Regions from separate parts of the Gordonia sp. Z-3 genome, predicted to be linked through region 1. Evidence: riboswitches for the same ligand, from Rfam matches in the RefSeq annotation. Region 1 holds a riboswitch; the other holds the start of a gene.
What was found. A riboswitch is a leader RNA that binds a small molecule or an ion and turns the genes downstream of it on or off. The one in region 1 is predicted to bind thiamine pyrophosphate.
Positions count from the first base shown of each region.

Region 2: linked by a shared signal. The riboswitch ahead of thiC (phosphomethylpyrimidine synthase ThiC) and the one ahead of thiO (glycine oxidase ThiO) in region 1 are both predicted to bind thiamine pyrophosphate.

Region 1 covers NZ_JAZARS010000024.1:20,789-30,506, reverse strand. The annotation lists gene VX037_RS21800 (ABC transporter permease) at 1-76, opposite strand, end outside; gene VX037_RS21795 (ABC transporter ATP-binding protein) at 73-1,020, opposite strand; gene VX037_RS21790 (DUF1330 domain-containing protein) at 1,070-1,357, shown strand; gene VX037_RS21785 (TetR/AcrR family transcriptional regulator) at 1,347-1,931, opposite strand; gene VX037_RS21780 (oxygenase MpaB family protein) at 2,048-3,232, shown strand; gene VX037_RS21775 (HNH endonuclease) at 3,548-4,795, shown strand; gene VX037_RS21770 (thiazole synthase) at 5,110-5,928, opposite strand; gene thiS (sulfur carrier protein ThiS) at 5,933-6,130, opposite strand; gene thiO (glycine oxidase ThiO) at 6,130-7,239, opposite strand; TPP riboswitch at 7,237-7,351, opposite strand; gene thiE (thiamine phosphate synthase) at 7,433-8,116, shown strand; gene VX037_RS21750 (hypothetical protein) at 8,301-8,771, shown strand; gene VX037_RS21745 (NUDIX hydrolase) at 8,826-9,308, opposite strand.
Region 2 covers NZ_JAZARS010000011.1:147,028-156,745, forward strand. The annotation lists gene VX037_RS14695 (SHOCT domain-containing protein) at 35-415, shown strand; gene VX037_RS14700 (HAD-IIA family hydrolase) at 575-1,357, opposite strand; gene thiD (bifunctional hydroxymethylpyrimidine kinase/phosphomethylpyrimidine kinase) at 1,471-2,331, opposite strand; gene thiC (phosphomethylpyrimidine synthase ThiC) at 2,331-4,007, opposite strand; TPP riboswitch at 3,999-4,114, opposite strand; gene VX037_RS14715 (GNAT family N-acetyltransferase) at 4,302-4,649, shown strand; gene VX037_RS14720 (siderophore-interacting protein) at 4,708-5,463, shown strand; gene VX037_RS14725 ((2,3-dihydroxybenzoyl)adenylate synthase) at 5,486-7,162, opposite strand; gene VX037_RS14730 (hypothetical protein) at 7,155-7,385, opposite strand; gene VX037_RS14735 (salicylate synthase) at 7,512-8,882, shown strand; gene VX037_RS14740 (non-ribosomal peptide synthetase) at 8,879-9,718, shown strand, end outside.

The DNA of each region.
Region 1 (9,718 bases):
CGACGATCGCCACACACCAGTAGGGCGAGCGCGTGGAGGTGAGTTTGATGCGCTCGGCATCCATCGCCGTGATCATCGCGGTCCTCCCTGCGCGGCGGTGCCGGCCGGCCCGCCACCCTGATATTGGACCGCACCGGCGGTCATCGTCATGAACACCTCTTCGAGTGACGCGGTGGCTCCGGTGAGTTCGTGCAGCACGATTCCGGCATGCGCGGCGATGTCGCCGACCTGATCGGTGACCACGTCGGCGATGTCGAGCACCGGACGGCCATCGGAAGCCACGGCGGGGGTGACCCGCAATCCGGCCTCGGCCAACACCCGGTGCAGGGCGTCGAGCTGTGGGCTGCGCACCCGCACACTGCTCGATGCCCGGCTGGTGAACTCGGCGACCGAACAGTCCGCGATCAATTTGCCCTGTCCGATCACCACAAGGTGGTCGGCGGTCAGGGACATCTCGGTGAGTAGGTGGCTCGACACCAGCACGGTGCGACCCTGTGCGGCCAGATTGCGCATGAACCCGCGGATCCAGACGATGCCCTCGGGATCGAGACCGTTGACCGGTTCGTCGAACAGCAGGGTGTGCGGGTCGCCGAGCATCGCTCCCGCCAGGCCGAGGCGTTGCTTCATACCCAGCGAGAACCCACCGGCGCGTTTGCCGGCCACCGACGCGAGGCCCACCATGTCGAGGACCTCGTCCACCCGCCGCCGCGGGATGCCGTTGGACGCGGCCATCCAGCGCAGATGCGAACGCGCGCTGCGGTTGGGATGAATCCAGCTCGCGTCGAGCAGTGCGCCGACCTGGCGCAGCGGGGCGTCGAGCTCCCGATAGGGCCGGCCGTCTACGGTCGCGGTTCCGGCGGTGGGGCGGTCGAGACCGAGCATCATCCGCATCGTCGTGGATTTGCCTGCCCCGTTGGGTCCCAGGAAACCGGTCACCAGGCCGGGGCGAACCTCGAAGGTGAGGTCGTCGACGGCACGCACCGGCCCGAAGACCTTCGTCAAGTTCTCGACTGTGAGCACGCTCTCGACCTTAGACATCTGGTGGCGTTTGCGGGCGTAGCGTGATGGCGTGCCGGTCACGTTGGTCGTCCTGCTGTGGTCCGTCGATGGCTGCGACGACGCGCTCCACGCCTATGAGGACGACGTGCTGCGGCTGGTGTCTGCGCACGGCGGTCGTGTGCTGGTGCGGGCCCGCCGCACCGACGACGATCCGTCACATCCGTTGGAGACCCAGGTCATCGAGTTCGACGACCGGGCCGGGTCCGACGCATACCTGGCCGATCCGCGTCGGATGTCGATGGCCGATCGCCGCGCGGCATGTGTGGCGCGGACACAGATGTGGCCGGTCACCGTGTGACTGGTCGGGGCGGCGCGTCCGGCGGCAGCACCGCGGCGAGCAACATCCGGGCCGCGGTGGCGACCAACTCGTCGCGGTCGGCCCCGTCGGGCCGCAACAGCGCGATGCGCAGACACAGATTGGCGGTTGCGCCCATGGTGAGGAACACCAGATCGTCGAGTTCATGCGGCTCGAGGTCCGGTCGCAGTCGGGCGGGGAGGATGCGGGCCAGCGGGACCAGAGGTTCTTCGACCTCTGCCCATGCGTCGCCGAACTCCGCCTCGGTGGTCGAGTACGACACGCGCAGGACCGGGTCGTGCTTCTCGAACGCGGCGGTCAACGTCTCGACGATGGTCACCATCGCGGTCATGGGTTCCGCGTCCATCGCGCGGCCAACGCCGGTGGCCAACGACGTGGTGATGTCGTGGATCGCGGCCGCACGCAACTCCTCGATGAGTGCATCGATGTCGGCGAAGTAGCGGTAGACCGTGCCGATACTGACGTGAGCATGGTCGGCGAGTTGCTGCGTGGTGGGACGGATGCCCGGCCGCCTGACCAAAAGCTCCACCGCGCCAGAGAGAAGTCGTCTGCGCATCTCAACGCTGCGATTCTGCTGCGGACGGGCACGTCGGGATCTCGGTGGAGAGCGTCGCGCGGCACCGGCCATGAAAGTGAATAGTAAGTGAGGATTCCTCGTGTTTCACTGAAGCCGTGGAACTGCACCCGCCCGGAGAACTGGTGAACGCCGACCTCGCCGTCGCACGCTACGGCGCGGCGGGCGAACGGTGGGTGTCGGCGATGTGGCAAGGCGATGCACTCGCGGACGCCGTGGCGAACGACAACTTCGCCGGATCGTCGACGACCGACGCGGTGCGCACTGCGCTCGAGCACGGGATCGACGCCCTCGACGATGCCCCCGATTCGCTGCGGAACCTCTTCGAATTCCTGGACGACGAGCCCGATTGGGTCGATCACACCCGGCTCGACCGCGCTGCCGACGCACTGATCCGGCACACCGCGGCGCTGGGGGTGGTACTGGCCGCAGCGTCGTTGCTGCGCGGAGCCGGCAACAGCATCGCAGGCAAGCCGTTGGTGCAGACCGGCCGGTACGCGTCGATGCCCGCCGTCCGGTCGGTCGAGGTCGGCGAGTGGATGCGTCAGATCCTGACGCCGGGCGGGATGCGTCGTGAAGGCGGCGGTTTCGCCTACACCGTCCGGGTTCGGATGATCCATGCGCACGTGCGTCGCGGCCTGTACCGGTCCGGGAAATGGGACGAGCCGGCGTGGGGTGTGCCGATCCCGCAGCCGTACATGGCGTTCACGATGGCCGAGTTCGGCCACATCGCGCTTGAGGCCATGCACAGCCTCGGGGTTCGGCTCAGCGACGACGACCTCGATGCCGTCTATCACCTATGGCGCTACGTCGGACACGTGATCGGCATGGAGCCAGAGCTGAATCCGGCCGACGAGTCCGATCACATCCGGATCGAGGAACTCTACCGACTCACCTCGCCCGGACCTGACGACCACGACCGCGAGTTCGTGGTCGCACTCACCGACGATTACCTGATCCCAGAGATCGCCAATACGCTGCCGGGCCCCACCACCGCCCGACGCGCGGCGGCCACCCGATTGGTCCATGCGCTCCAGCGGGTGTTCCTGGGGGATTCCGACGCCGATGCGTTACAGATCCCCGACACTCGACTCAAGCACGTCATCCGCGCGGGCGCGCCCGTGATGGCAGGATTCGGTCACATCCGAATGCGCATCGGCGGTGGTCCACAACGCATCTCGCAACGGGGCTACCGCGTCCGAGACGCCGAGATGACTCGCATGCGCGCCGCCTACGGCGTCACCCACGAACTGGTGGACAACGCACCCCAGCCCGTTGGTTGATCAGCGGCGTGCCGACCCATGCACCGCCGCCCCCGCCACTGGTTGAGTAGCGGCGTGCTGCCCATGCACCGCCGCCCCCCGTCGTTTGTTGAGTAGCGGCGAGCGAGCCTGCCGCGTATCGAAACCCCCGCCCCGCAGCAACACTCCCTGTCGCATGTCGAGTAGCGACGAGCGAGCCCATGCCGCTGGTTGAGTAGCGGCGTGCGAGCCTGCGAGCCCGCCGCGTATCGAAACCACCCCACCCGCTCAAAAATCTTCTGCACTATCTTTAAGAAACTCCTTGACGTCGAACTGGTGTTCGACCATAGTGGAGTCATGGGAGCTTCGGGGGATCTCACCACCATCACTGATTCTGTTCGTGACCTGCACTTGGGCGACGATATGTCGGGGCGTGCCGCGTTCGATGCGATGACCGCTCTGGTCGTGCTGCGTAATCTGATCGACCATCACGCTGCGACGGTGGTCGGCCATCTGGATCGACTGGGTGTGGCCCGCGATCACGGCCGCAAACTCAGTGAGTTGTTGATCGTGATGGGGCTCGCGCCGGCGGTGGCGACCCGTCTGATCCGGATCGCCGCCGCACGCGAGAAACTGCCGACCCTGGCCGCGCATGCCGCTGATGGGGCGATCTCCGCCGAGCATGTCGACGCGGTGGGTAAAGGGGTCGATCATGTCGGGAAAAGATCGGCGGAACCGCTCGACGATGTGGCGCGTCTAAACATCGTGACCGAACTTCTCGCCCAATTCTTTTCCGGCGCCACCCCCGCCGACATCGGTAAACGTGCGCGTCGTCTGGGCAACCAGGCCGCCGCCGACACCGGTGGGCTACCGGCATCCGAGGACCGCAACCTCAACACGCTCACCCACGATGTCGATGGTGACGGACGGCTGCAGGTGCGCGCCGACCTCAACACCGAGGTCGGCGAAAAATTCTCGGCTGCGATGGAAGAGTTGGCGGCACCGCGTCCCGAACCCGACGGGTCGCCTGATGCCCGCGGCCCGGAGCGCCGCCACGCCGACGCGTTGGAGGCATTACTCGATATCGCTGCCCGTAGTGGTGATGTGGCGTCCGCGCCGCGTCACCGACTGCTGGTGTCGGTGCCCGCTGATACTCCTGATTTGGCCGAGTTGCCGTTCCTGGGGTCGATCACTGAAGCCATGCTGCGCACGTTGACGTGCGACACCACCGCGACGGTCGCGATCGTCGACGGTGAGGCGGTGCCGATGGAGATGAGTAAAGACAAACGCCTGTTCCCAGCCCATCTCCGTAAGGCGTTGCACAAACGCGACGAGTGTTGCATCAAATGCGGTGTGGCGGCCTCCCGCTGCCAAGGCCATCACCTCGTGCATTGGGCTGATGGTGGAATCACGGTGTTGGACAACGGATGTTTGCTGTGCCCGTCGTGTCATGCCGACATCCACCACAACGGGTGGGAGGTGATCATGGGTCACGACCGACATCCCTGGCTCATCCCACCCGCCGCTGTTGACCCGACACGTCGGCCGATACCGGCCTACAACCGACGCACGATGAACCTCGACAACCTACCCGCCGCCGCCTGAGCCACGCTGACCACTTCCCACGCACCCGGCCCCGGTCGGGACCGCAACCGTCCCTTGAGAACTCCATAGAGTGAACCAACGGCGCCGCAACGGTGTCGCGTACCCGACGGCCACATCGGTTGCACAGCAACCCATGTGGTGCGCGATACGCGACACCGTACGCCGGGCGAGCAGCATGCGGGCCCACTGCCCAACCGCAGTTTGCCCCAACCCGCTGGTTGCGTAGCGGCGAGCGAGCCTGCGAGCCCGCCGCGTATCGAAACCGGCTCCACGCCAATGTATTTCGCCATGATCGTCACATCGCGAGGTATTATTCAGGCGCGTTGCGGCGAGGACGCCCGAGCCCAGAAGCGCTTCGGGATACGGCCGGCGCCGGCGGCATGACGCCCGGCGATCACCGCGTGCCTCATCGCCGTGGCCATTCGCTCCGGGTCATCAGCGCGCGTGACCGCGGAGGCGAGCAGGACTGCATCGCAACCGATTTCCATGGCGAGAGCGGCGTCGCTCGCAGTGCCGATACCCGCGTCGAGGACCACCGGCACCTGTGCATCTGCGACGATCATCTCGATGTTGTGCGGATTCGCGATACCCAATCCGGTACCGATCGGTGACCCGAGTGGCATCACGGCTGCGACACCGAGATCCTGCAGCCGCCCGGCAAGAACCGGATCGTCGTTGGTGTAGGCCAACACGGCGAAGCCATCGTCGACCAAGGCCCTCGCCGCGTCGATCAGTTCGATCGGGTCGGGTAGCAGGGTACGTTCATCGGACACCACTTCGAGTTTCACCCAATGGGTCTCGACGGCCTCACGGGCGAGCTGTGCGGTCAATACTGCTTCGGCCGTCGTATGGCAACCAGCAGTGTTGGGCAGGATCGCGATGTCGAGGCGGCGCAGCAACTCGATCATCCCGGTACGCGAGTCCGGACTCACACGCCGCAAGGCCACGGTGGTCAGCTCGGTGCCCGACGCCACCAGTGCCCGCTCGAGAACGGCCAGGTTGGAGATCCCACCGGTGCCCATGATGAGCCGAGAAGCGAACTCGCGGTCCGCGATCCGCAGACAGTCAGTGGCCTTCGCGTTCCCGTATAGCGCGGATTCGGCATTCGTATCCGTGGTCGGATCATTCCGCATCGCGCTACCCACCCTGCACCGCCGTGACGATTTCGACACCGGCACCCGCATGCAGGGCCGTGCTCCAGCTCCCCCGGGGAACAACCACGCCGTCGACTGCGACGGCGATACCTCGGTCCGGCAGACCCATACTCCTCAGCAGTTCCGCCACCGAGGCATCGGGCCGCAGGGTCATATCCTCTCCGTTGACGGTGACCGTCATCATCTGTTCACTCCTTGGTTGATGGCGTCGCTCGCGTTCGTGGCCCCGACAGTGCGCCGGCCTGCAGCGCCGCGGAGTACGTCGAGGACCACATGAGCCGTATAGGGCGCCAACAGGATTCCGTTGCGGCCGTGACCGGTGGCAACCAGCACCCGCTCATCGATGCGACGGATGATGGGGAGCCCGTCGACCGAACACGGACGCATGCCGGCACCGGCCTCGGCCAGCTCGTAGGTACGCAGACCGGGCATGAGGTCGACGGCGTCGGACAGCAGGTCCGTCACGCCGCCGACATCGGGGGCAAAGGCCGTCTCGTCGAACGGTTCGTACTGAGTGGCGCCGACAACGACGCCGTCCTGCCGCGGGACCAGATACACCGCCCGACCGTGCATCCGCGCTCGCACCACGTGCGTTGGCGGTGGCACCGACCACGTGGTCCGGCGGAGCCGAAGGATCTCTCCCTTGGCCGCATGCAACGACACCTCCGGCACCAGCGCGGACGTTCCCAATCCCGCGGCGACGAGGATGTCATCGGCGTCGGCCAGCTCGGCGAGATCACTGATCCGCCGCTCGATCACCTCACCACCGGCCGCCAGAAGCGCCTCCCGCAACGCGGCGAGCAATCGACGGTTGTCCACCGCGCCCTCACCGATGGCCAGATAGCCGCTGTGCAGCCGGGAGCTCACGGCCGATTCGAGTCGCCGTATCTCAGTCGGGCCCACCCGGCGCAGGTCGTCCTGGGCGCGCGGTCGGCGGGCCCAGACGAAGTCGGCGAGAGTATCGAGATGTTCGGCGTCGGCGGAGGACGCTGCGACGAACAGCGAGTCGGCGGCTGCCAGAACGCTGTGGCCGCCCAGACGGGACAGCAACTGCGGCCAGCGGCGCACCGACTCGGTGGACAATGCCAGCAGCTCGTCCTCCCCGGGATGCCCTTCACCCAGGGACCCGAGCATGCCCGCCGCCACCCATGCCGCCCGATGCTCGGCGCCGGCGTCAAACACCCGAACCCGCCAACCGGCGTCGGCAGCGGCCAACGCACAGGTCAAGCCGATGACACCGCCACCGATCACCGCCAGCAGGCCGGTGGCGGAGCCGGAATTGTCAGCAATCACGTCCGATCATCCTTCCTTCGCCGGCATTACCCGGATCAGGTCAAACGGTCAGCGGAGGATCGATCCGCACTCTCAGCCCGGCGCACCCCGGGCTCCCGTGTCGTTCCACCCCAGGCTACCGCCGTCGTTCTGGGCGTTGGCACGGCGGTGGCGACCCGGGGCCGCAGTCGTCTCGACTCCCACGGCTAGCGTGGCCACCGTGACCGACACCCGAAGCGCGCGGACCGCGCGGCTCGCCGACGCCCGCCTCTACCTGTGCACCGACGCCCGCCGGGAACGCGGAGATCTCGTCGACTTCGTGTCCGCTGCAGTCGCCGGCGGTGTCGACATCGTCCAGTTACGGGACAAGGGTTCGCCCGGCGAAGCGCAGTTCGGCACCCTCGAGGCCCGAGAGGAACTCGAGATCCTGGCACGTATGCGCGCCATCGCCCACCAGCACGGCGCGATGCTCGCGGTCAACGACCGCGCCGACATCGCCGCACTGTCACGCGCCGATGTCCTGCACGTCGGACAGGGCGACCTGCCCGCCAAGCTGGCCCGCCACATTGCCGGCGCCGACATCGCGATCGGCATCTCCACCCACGACGCAACACAGTTACGCGAAGCGGTCGACGACGACGACGTCGACTACTTCTGCGTCGGGCCGTGCTGGCCCACGCCGACCAAACCCGGCCGGTCCGCCCCCGGCCTGGGCCTCGTCCGTCAGGCAGCGGCGGTCGCGACCGAGAAGCCGTGGTTCGCCATCGGCGGCATCGACGCCGACCGGCTCACTGCGGTGACCGATGCCGGAGCCCGCCGGGCAGTGGTGGTCCGCGCGATCACCGCCGCCGACGATCCACGCACGGCCGCCACGCAGTTGCGTGGTGCGCTGTAGGACGTTGCGCCGACAACGCAGTTGCCGCGTCGCAACTGCGCGGTCTATCGTGGTCGCCATCATGTTGTGCATGCAGAACGCGCTCGTAACCCGCCGCAGCGGGGTCTGAATCTGACCGACCCCCCGCTGCGGGGTCGTTGCGCATCTGCCCGTCGGTCGCTCCTCGACCGGACAGGCGAATTCCATGCACACCATCCGACGCACAACACATCCACGCACCGATCCGTTCGCGGCTCGGTTCGGTCAGTCGCTGCCACGCGGCATGCGCGAGGAGGCGACCGGCCTGAGCTGGGAAGGCTTCCTCGCCGAGTACGCCCCGACCGGGGCGATCCGGCTGGGCACCTGGTCGACCCGACGGGACCGAGAAGACCTGGTCACCTGCCAGGCCACCATCGCCCACGCCGACAAGATCATGTCGTTACAGGCGACCGCCGCCGGCCCGATCGGGGCAATGACGTCGATGTTGCACGACATCGGGGCGCCGGTCCAGATCGCCGGACTCCATCAGCGCGAGGTCGCCGGGACCGTCATCACATTCCTGCTGTGCGAACACGACGACCGCCGATGCTGGGCGTACGGCACCGGCCAGACCGCCGACGAAGCCAACGTCCGCGCACTCATCGCCGGGGCCAACCGGCTCCGGCCGACGCAGTGACCGGCGGTGGCCCGATCCCAAAACTGGGCCCGACTGCAGAATTGGGCCCGATTCTCAGCTCCGCGGATCGAGAGCGTTGATGCGTTCCTGCAGCATCGGCCAAGCATTCTCGAAACCCGGATGCAACGGCAACTCGGAGATGTCGTCCTCGCGCACCCAGCGCAGCTCAGCGGACTCGAAGTTCGCCACGGTGTCCACCGGTTGATCAACCTCTGCGATCACCGTGGTGTACGTCCACCCGCTGGGCGCCTGGTGGGTGACGATCGCGGCAACCACCCGCAGCGCGCTGTCCCCGATACCGGCTTCCTCGTCGGCCTCGCGGATCGCCGTGTCGATCGCACTCTCATGAGAGTCGCGGGCACCTCCGGGCAAACCCCAGGTACCGCCCTGGTGCGACCACACCGCCCGGTGCTGGAGCAGGATCCCGGTGGACCCGTCGGACAGCGGCGCGCGCAGCAGCAGTCCTGCCGCACCATTGCGGCCCCAGTAGCGCGAACCGTCCGGATCGACCACCCAACCGTCGCCGTCTCCGCGCACTCTGCCTCCTGCTGCTCGTCGTCGCCCCGACTCTCCAACCGTGCGGCCCGGACGTCGTCCACCGTATGTGAGGCGGCCGGTACTGGCCAGAGTGCGAACGTGGAATTCACTCCGCCGACCCGATCCGCCTCTGGTCGACTCCCCCGCCGACCCGATCCGCCCGCAATCCGAGAAGTGCGGGGACACGGCACCGCACGTCGAGCCGGGCGCGCACCCGAGGACTAGGGTTGAGGCAGATGTCCGAACCGTGTCCTCGAGCTTTCGACGCAACGCCGGACATCGCGTTTCGCCTCTTGCCGAGAGACGAAACATATGGACTGCACGCGGCGACAGACAAGGTGGAGACCGTGAACCCGACGCCGGCGCGACCGGCACGATCGGAAAGTGACGCCGGAAATATGGAGAGTTCG
Region 2 (9,718 bases), on a different contig from region 1:
CCCGACGTCACCTACCGGCTAAGGAGTATGCCCGATGTGGGACTCGTTCTGGGACTTCATCTGGTACACGATCGTCATTTTCGCGTTCGTGGCCTATCTGATCGTCCTCTGGCACATCATCATCGACCTCTTCCGTGACAAGTCCTCCGGCTGGATCAAGGCCGTGTGGATCATCTTCCTGATCCTGCTGCCGTACATCACCGCAATCGTCTACCTGCTGGTCAAGGGCCGCGGTATGGCAGAGCGTCAGAATGAGGCGGTCAAGGAGGCCAAGCAGGCCACCGACAGCTACATCCAGTCGGTCGCCACGGCCAAGAGCCCGGCCGAGCAGATCGCCGACGCCAAGCAGTTGCTGGACTCCGGCACCATCACCCAGCAGGAGTTCGATTCGCTGAAGGCGAAGGCGCTCAGCTAGCTTTCGCGCCGACGGAACCCTGTTTTTCGCCGACAGCACCCTGTTTCGCGCCGACAGAACCCTGTTTCGCGCCGACGGCATCTGGTTCTGTCGGCTGCCGTGCTGGGCGCGTGTGAGGGTGAGGTTGCGGGGCGCGGGGCGCGGGGCGCGGGGCGCCTGTCAGGTCCCGAATGGGTTCGCGGTGTGGCCGACGAGATCGGCAACCGAATCGATCACCCGGGTGGCCCGATAGGGGAACAGTTCCACCGACGTGGGAGTCGATATGCCGGACAGGACCAGGATGGTCTCCAGCCCGGCCTCCATGCCGGAGATGACGTCGGTGTCCATCCGATCGCCGATCATCAGGGTGTGCTCGGAATGCACACCGATCTGCCGCAGCGCTGAGCGCATCATCAGCGGATTCGGCTTGCCCACGTAATACGGTTCGCGGCCGGTGGCCCGGGTGATCAGGGCGGCCACGGCGCCTGTCGCAGGGAGCGAGCCGGCCGCCGACGGCCCGGTGGCGTCGGGGTTGGTCGCGATGAACCGGGCCCCGCGTTCCACCAGGCGGATGGCCGTGGTGATCGCCTCGAACGAGTACGTCCGAGTCTCCCCGAGTACGACGTAGTCGGGGTCCGAATCGGTGATCACGTAGCCGATCTCGTGTAGCGCCGTGGTGAGACCCGACTCGCCGACGACGTACGCCGATCCGCCCGGGCGCTGGGACTCCAGGAACCGGGCAGTGGCCAGTGCCGACGTCCAGATCGACTCCTCGGGAATGTCCAAGCCGGTGCGCAGCAGGCGTGCCCGCAGGTCGCGCGGGGTACGGATCGAGTTGTTGGTCAACACGATGAACGGGACATCGTTGGCGCGCAGCTCGGCCAGGAACTCGTCGGCGCCGGGGATCAAGTGTTCTTCGCGGACGAGAACACCGTCCATGTCCATCAGATAGTTCCAGCTCATGTACCGCATTATGGCCGGGCTCGGCAATGGCCGCGTCGAACCCTCGAAATGCGCCCCCTGGGCTGTTTCGCTGGGGTGCATTTCGGTCGTGGGTGCCGCGTTCGCCGCGGCGGTCAGTCGGGACGCTCTGACACCCGCCACAGCGGGTTGACCGGACCGTGCCCGGCCCCAAGCGGGTAGGCGGCCTCGAGTCCCCGGGTCACCCACCGCTTGGCGAAGTCGATCGCGTCGGGCACGGGATAACCGTGCGCGAGCGCACCGGCGGTGGCCGCCGCGAGGGTGTCCCCGGCGCCATGATCGTGCCCGGTCTCGATGCGTGGATGGGCGAACTCGTGAAAGTGCTCGCCGTCGAACAGCAGGTCGGGGCTCTGGGCCGACGTGCGCAGGTGTCCGCCCTTGACCAGCGCCCATTGTGCCCCCAGCGCGTGCAAGGCGCGGGCCGCGTCCTGTTGCGACGCGGCGTCGACGACGTCGATGCCGGTGATCAGCCGCACCTCGTCGAGGTTCGGCGTCACCACGGTGGCGATGGGGAACAAGGTGGAGCGCAACGTCTCCAGGGCTTCGGCAGCCAACAAGGGGTCACCGTGCATCGACGCACACACCGGGTCGACGACCAGCGGGACGGGCCGATCGCGACCGATGCCGAGCTCGCCGCATGCCGCGGCGACGGCCTCGATGATCGGTGCCGAGGCCAGCATCCCGGTCTTGGCCGCCCCGACGCCGATGTCGGTGACCACGCTGTGCATCTGCGCGGCCACCGTCGCCGGCGCGATCTCCGCAAAATCCTGCACGCCCACCGTGTTCTGCACCGTCACCGCTGTCACGGCGACGCAGGCATGCAGTCCGAGAAGCGCGAAGGTGCGCATGTCGGCCTGGATGCCGGCGCCGCCGCCCGAATCCGAACCGGCGATGGTGAGAACCCGTCGCGGCGTCACACCGGGTGGCGCCGTGGGTAATCGGAGGTCATCGGTCATCAGGTGGGGGAGCCTCCGGCCGCGGCCTCCAACGGTAGATAGACCCGGTTGCCGTGCTCGGCGAACTCCGCCGACTTGGCGGCCATCTCCTCGGCGATCTTGCGGTCGATGTCCTCGGCGGTCACCAGGCCGTTCTGCTCGGCGTAGTCGCGCACATCCTGCGAGATGCGCATCGAGCAGAACTTCGGCCCGCACATCGAGCAGAAGTGCGCGGTCTTGGCCGGTTCGGCGGGCATCGTCTCGTCGTGATATTCGCGTGCGGTATCCGGATCGAGGGCCAAGTTGAACTGGTCGGTCCAGCGGAACTCGAAGCGCGCCTTGGACAGTGCGTCGTCACGCGCCTGCGCGCCCGGATGCCCCTTGGCGAGGTCGGCGCTGTGAGCGGCGATCTTGTAGGTGATCACACCGACCTTGACGTCATCGCGATTGGGTAGTCCCAGATGCTCTTTGGGCGTCACGTAGCACAGCATCGCGGTGCCGGCCTGCGCGATCATCGCGGCGCCGATGGCCGAGGTGATGTGGTCATAGGCAGGTGCGATGTCGGTGGCCAACGGTCCGAGCGTGTAGAACGGCGCCTCTTCGCACAACTCTTCTTCGAGTCGCACGTTCTCGGCGATCTTGTGCATCGGTACGTGGCCCGGTCCTTCGATCATCACCTGCACACCATGCGATTTGGCGATCGTGGTGAGTTCGCCAAGGGTGCGGAGCTCGGCGAACTGCGCCTCGTCGTTGGCGTCGGCGATCGAGCCGGGCCGCAGACCGTCACCCAGCGAGAAGGTGATGTCGTAGCGGGCGAAGATCTCGCAAAGCTCCTCGTAGTGGGTGTAGAGGAACGACTCCTGGTGATGCGCCAGACACCAGGCGGCCATGATGGATCCGCCGCGCGAGACGATGCCGGTGACCCGCCGGGCCGCGAGCGGCACATACCGCAGCAACACCCCGGCGTGCACGGTCATGTAGTCCACGCCCTGCTCGGCCTGCTCGATCACGGTGTCGCGGTAGATCTCCCACGTCAGCTTGGTGGGATCACCGTTGACCTTCTCCAGCGCCTGATAGATCGGCACCGTGCCAACCGGGACCGGGGAGTTGCGCATGATCCATTCGCGGGTCATGTGGATGTCGCGACCTGTGGACAGGTCCATGATGGTGTCGGCGCCCCATCGGGTGGCCCACACCATCTTCTCCACCTCCTCGGCGATCGAACTGGTGACTGCCGAATTTCCGATGTTGGCGTTGACCTTCACCGCGAACCGCTTGCCGATGATCATCGGTTCGGATTCGGGATGACGGTGATTGGCGGGGATCACCGCACGTCCTGCGGCGACCTCGGCACGCACGAGTTCCACCTCGACACCCTCACGTGCGGCGATGAAGCGCATCTCGTCGGTGACGATGCCGGCGCGTGCCCACGCCAGCTGCGTCGACGCCCCGTTCACTGGTTCGGGTCGGTGCCACGCATCGCGAGTCGGCGGCAATCCGTGCTCCACGTCGATGGTCGCGGTCACGTCGGTGTATGGACCGGACGTGTCGTAGACGTCGAGGTGCTCGCCGTTGGTCAGCTGGATGCGTCGCGCCGGAACCCGGAGATGATCGATCTCGCGGTAGTGCTTGCTGCTTCCCTCGATCGGCCCCTGGGTGACAGTCGAGACGGCAGTTTCGGATACACGTGTTCCCATGATGCGACTTCCTACGCCGGCATTACCCGGACAGGTTCAGGCGGTCGGCGACCGTCCCGTCGCCATCTCAGCCCCCGGTGATCGTGGGAGCCCCCGCGTGTTCAATTTGTCGATCGCGGCGTCCGCCGGGATCAGCACCACCCTACGACGTCGCGGTGCTCGGTGCGGGCCGGGGGCCGCGACCGACAACCTACGCCATCGTAGGGTAGCCTGTGACAGGGATCACATAGGGTCCTACGTCGGTGTCGGGAGGGGAGCCCCGCCGCCGGCGATCCGCCGCGTTCAGGAGGGATTGTGCAGAGGAAGCATCAGCATCGACCACCACAGTCTGCGCAGGCGATTCTGCAGCAGATCGCCCAGGTGGTCCACAATCCCGACCGCGACAGGTTCGAGCTGTGGGTGGCCGGCGACCTCGTCGGCGTGCTCGGGTACAGCACCGAGGTCAGCGAGGGAAAACCGACAATCACGATCCTGCACACCGTGCTCTACGACGAATACACCGGCCACGGTCTCGGCACCCGCCTGATGGTCGGGGCCATCGCGTATGTGCGTGACCAAGGAGCTCGGCTGAGGCCGGTCTGCTCGTTCACCAAGTCGTACCTCGATTCCCATCCGGGGATCGTGCCGCTGGCGCCGGCGTGAGCGCAGCCTAAGTTAGGCTACCCTGACGGAAGTTGCTGTCGAGGGAAGGCCGTGTCACATGGCGGAACAGACCAAGTCCAAGTCGCGCGGGTGGCAGGGCGCCGTCCTCAAGCTCATGGGTGCCGACGACTACGAGCTCACCGTGACCAGCAATGAACCGGTCACCGACGACTACATCCGGCTTGGCTTCACCGGTGGCGGCCTGCTCGCCGACCGCCCGGTCCACCCGACGATGTGGCTGCGCATCTGGTTCGAGAACAAGCACGGCAAGCTCCATCAGCGCGCCTACACCCTTGTCGATCCGGACCCGGCGACCGACTCGTTCTCCCTCGAGTTCGCCATCCACGACGGCGCAGCCACCCGGTGGGCGCAGTCGGCCCGGCCCGGCGACACCATCTCGTCGACCTTCATGGGGTCGAAGTTCGCCATCGGCGACCCGGCCCCCAAGGGCTGGCTGATCGCGGGCGACACCGCGGCGCTGCCGGCAATCAACTCGCTGCTCGACGCGATCTCCGCGTCGTCGAACCCGTCGGCGCCGGCGACGATCTGGTTCGAGTACGTGCACGAATCCGACACGTCGCTTCCGCTGCGACTGCGCGACCAGGACACCATCAACTGGATCAAGCGTGACGGCACGGCGCTGACCGATGCGGTCCGCGATGCCGCGTTCGACGCCACCGATCATCACGGGTTCGTCGCCCTGGACATGAAGTCCACACGCGCGGTGTCCGGGTTGTTCAAGAACGACTACAAGCTTGGCAAGGCCAACGTGAAGGCCCAGGCCTACTGGCGGGAGAACGGTCCGGCTTCCTGACGACGCCGAGGCGTGAGCCCGGTCACGGCTCCTGCAGCGACCGGACCAGCACCGCCTTGTCGATCTTCCCGACCGCGGTGACCGGCAGGGTGGGCACCACCACCAGGCGGTCGGGCAGTTTGAACGACGCGAGTCCACGTTCGGCGAGGAACGTGCGGACCTCAGGGAGCGTCAGTTCGCGTCCCCGCGGATGATCGTGCGACAGCACCACGGCGGCGCAGATCTTTTCACCCAACGACTCGTCGGCTAGGCCGACGACTGCGGCTGCACGGATCGACTCGTGGGCGAGCAGATTCTCCTCGACGTCATCGGCAGCGACGTTCTCACCGGCCCGCACGATGGTGTCCTTGATCCGGCCGGTCACCGCCAGATGGCCCGACGGCAGTCGGCGTACCCGGTCGCCGGACCGGTAGAAGCCCTCCGGGGTGAACGAGCGTGCATTGTGCTCGTCGGCGCGGTAGTAGCCGCGGATCGTGTACGGACCGCGTACCAGCAGTTCGCCGTCGGTGCCGTCGGGCACGTCGTCACCGTTCTCATCGACCACCCGCACCTCGTCGAACTCCGACATCGGTGCACCCTGCACCGCGTGCACCAACTCGCGGGGGTCGTCGAGGCGGGTGTAGCAGATGAGTCCCTCGGCCATCCCGAACACCTGCTGGACCACGTCGCCCAGTGCGGCATCGAGTGCGACGGCGTCGGGTTCGGCCAGCTTGGCGCCACCCACCTGCAGCAGTCGGAGACTGCTGATGTCGGCGGGTTCCCACTCGGTGGCCGCGCACCACACCTGGGCCAGCGCCGGGACGAGTGCGGTCACGGTGACCCGGTAGCGCTCGATCAGGTCGAAGGTGTTGTCCGGGCTGGGGTTGTCGGTGACGACGGTGTGCCCCCCAACCGTCATCACCCCGAGCATCCCGGGACAACACAGCGGGAAATTGTGGGCACCGGGCAGCGCCACCAAATACGTGTCGGCCGCAGTGAGTTCGGCCACCTCGGCGGAGCGGCGCGCGTTGTAGGCGTAGTCATTGTGGGTCCGCGCGATGAGTTTCGGCAGCCCGGTGGTGCCGCCGGAGATGAGGAACAGTGCCGGCGCGTCCGGGTCGGTGTCCTCGGCCGACGGCAATCTGGTGGTCTCCGGGTCGGCATCGGGCAGTGCGGCATACACGCCGGGGTCGCCGTCGACGAACACAGTCGCCACCGTGCCGACGCGTCGCTGCAGATCCGCGGCCAATTCGCGGTAGTCGTATCCGCGACGGTCGTCCTCGGTGATGTAGGCGACGGCAGCGGAACCGGCGGCGAGGTGTGCGATCTCGCTGACCCGATGCGCGGGCAGCGTCATCACCGGCGCCACACCGGCGCGCAGCAGCCCGAACAGCGTGATGACGAACGCCGCCGAGTTGTGTTGCTGCAGGATCACCCGCTGACCCGGCCGCAGGCCGGCCTGCACGAAGCCTGCCGCCCGGCGCAACACGGCGGCATACAGCTCGGCATAGCTGAGGGTGAGGTGGTCGGTGGTCGCGGTATCGGTGACGGCGGGCGCATCCGGGTGCCGGGCCGCGGCGCGTTCGAGTGGGTGCCACAACGGCTGGTCGGGAAAGATGCTTGCGTCGCGATAGCGCGCGGCGATTGCATCGGGGTGGGGGCGGAAGCCGAGCTGCAGATCGGCGACCGAGGTCGTGTCAGATGTGCCGACGTCAGACATGGGCTGCCGCCGTCGTGTGGAAGCCCAAGAGGGCCGAGGTTCCGGCGCCGATGTCGATCACGCTGGGCTGCGGTTGCGGTGCGGGGCTCCGATCGTCGGCGATGACCAGTCCGATCAGGACGAGGGCCACCGCGAACGCCGAGATCACCGCGGCGACGCCGGCGGCGGCGATCACGACCGGGATGTTCACACGCCGCCGCCACGACGATTTCCGGGCACTCATGGGGGTATTCAAACACACCGATAAGGCCAGGCTTACCGATGTGAGCTTCGGTTGTCCGCCTCCATCGTTTAGCCTTACCTAACGGGGGTTGTACGAATCACGAGCTTGTGCGAGGAGGACTCGGTCATGTCGCTGACCGTTGAAGCGGCCGCCGGGGGTGTGGCCGACGACCTGCGTCCGCCGCTCTCCGCGGCCCGGATCTGCGCCGCGTGGGCCGCATCGGGGGAGTTCGACGAGTACCTGGTGTACGAGCGTGAAGGTCGCTGGGTGTTCGCGGCCGGTGTGCGTGCACGGCTGATCCTCACCCGCAGCACGGTCGACGTCGTCGACGGGCACTCACGAACGACGACCGAGTGGTCGGGAGACCCGGCCCGTGTCATCGCCGATGCGCTGGCCGGCCTCAAGTCGTCGACGTGGCGTGTCTACGGGTGGGTGGGATTCGATTTCTGTGCGCCCCGTCATGGTCTGCTCGAGCGGGTTCCCGAAGACGCGGAGCTGGCGCATCTGATCGTGCCCGAGGTGGAGCTGGTCATCGAACCCGACACCGTCGATCCCGCCCACATCGACACCGGTGACACCGACCCGGATCGCGCAGCACGACTGCTGGCGGTCGCTGCGCGAGCAACGGCGCCGCCCGAGTCTGCGGCGGTCGATGTGATGCCCGTCGATGTGTCCGATGACCGGGACGACTACCGCGGCCGGGTCGCCCGCGCGGTCGACGAGATCGCCCGAGGCGACTACCAGAAGGTCATCCTGTCGCGGCGTGTCGACATCCCGTTCGACATCGACATCTCGGCCACCTTCGTCCGGGGGCGCGAGGCCAACGATCCGGCCCGGTCCTATCTGTTCCGACTCGGCGCGATGTCGGGCGCCGGGTTCAGCCCCGAGTTGGTGGTTGCCGTCGATGCCGACCGACGGGTGGTTACCGAACCGCTGGCCGGCACGAGAGCATTCGGACGCGGTGACGCCGACGACGCGGCTGCCCGCGCCGATCTGCTGTCCGATCCGAAAGAGGTTGTGGAACACTCAATGTCGGTACGCGCATGTATCGAGGAGATCGCCTCGATCGCCACCCCGGGTAGCACTGCGGTCAGCGAGTACATGGTGGTGCGCGAGCGCGGCAGCGTGCAACATCTCGCCTCGACGGTGGCCGGGCAGTTGGCCCCGAATGCCGATCCCTGGCAGGCGCTGTCGGTGTTGTTCCCATCCATCACCGCTTCCGGAATCCCGAAAGCACCTGCGTTGGAGGCGATCTATCGACTGGAGCCGGAGTCTCGCGGCTTGTACTCCGGTGCGGTGATCACCGCGTCGTCGGCCGGTGAACTCGAAGCCACCCTGGCGTTGCGCACGGTGTTCGCCACCGACGAAGCCGCGTGGCTGCAGGCGGGTGCGGGGATCGTCGGGCAGTCCACTCCGGCACGCGAATTCGAAGAGACCTGCGAGAAGCTCGGCAGCGTCGCGCCGTATGTGGTGCGACGCGGGGAAGGTGGCCGATGAGCGGATTCATGCGAGCACGCGACGAGGTCAAGGACGCCATCGCCGACGCGCTGGGCATTCCGCGTGACGAGATCGCCGACGACGCCGACCTCATCTCGCTCGGGTTGGACTCGATTCGGATGATGAAGATCGCCGGAGGCTGGCGTAAACGCGGACACCGTCTGAACTTCGCCCAACTCGCCGCCGATCCGAGTGTGGACGCCTGGGCCCGGATGCTCGACGCCACCGCGGCTCCCGCCGACAGCGCCACCACCGCCGACGCAACCCCGAATCCCGCCGAGAGCACCCCGAACCCCGGCGACGGAACCCCGGATCGCGTCGAGGGTATCGCGGATTCGGACGATGCCGCGTTTCCCCTCGCCCCCATGCAGCATGCGTACTGGATCGGCCGCACCGATGCAGCCGACCTCGGCGGGGTGGCCGCCCACCTCTACGTCGAATTCGACGGCGCCGGAATCGATGTCGAGCGCCTGCGGGCCGCCGCCGACCGTCTCGTTCAACGTCACCCGATGCTGCGTGCCCGCTTCCGGCCCGACGGCACCCAACAGGTACTCGACCACGTCGGCCGAGATTCGTTGGTAACTAACGATCTCCGCGCGGAAACTCCAGCGGCGATCGAACGCGAACTGGCTGTCCTGCGCGACACCAAGAGCCACCAGATGCTCGACGTCGCCGCAGGTCAGGTGTACGACCTGACCCTGACCCGGTTGCCGGACGCGCGTCATCGCCTGCACTTCGACATCGACATGCTCGCCGCGGATGCGATGAGCTACCGGATGCTGCTCGCCGATCTCGTCGCACTCTACGACGGCCAGGCGCAGCCTGCGGCCGAGGTC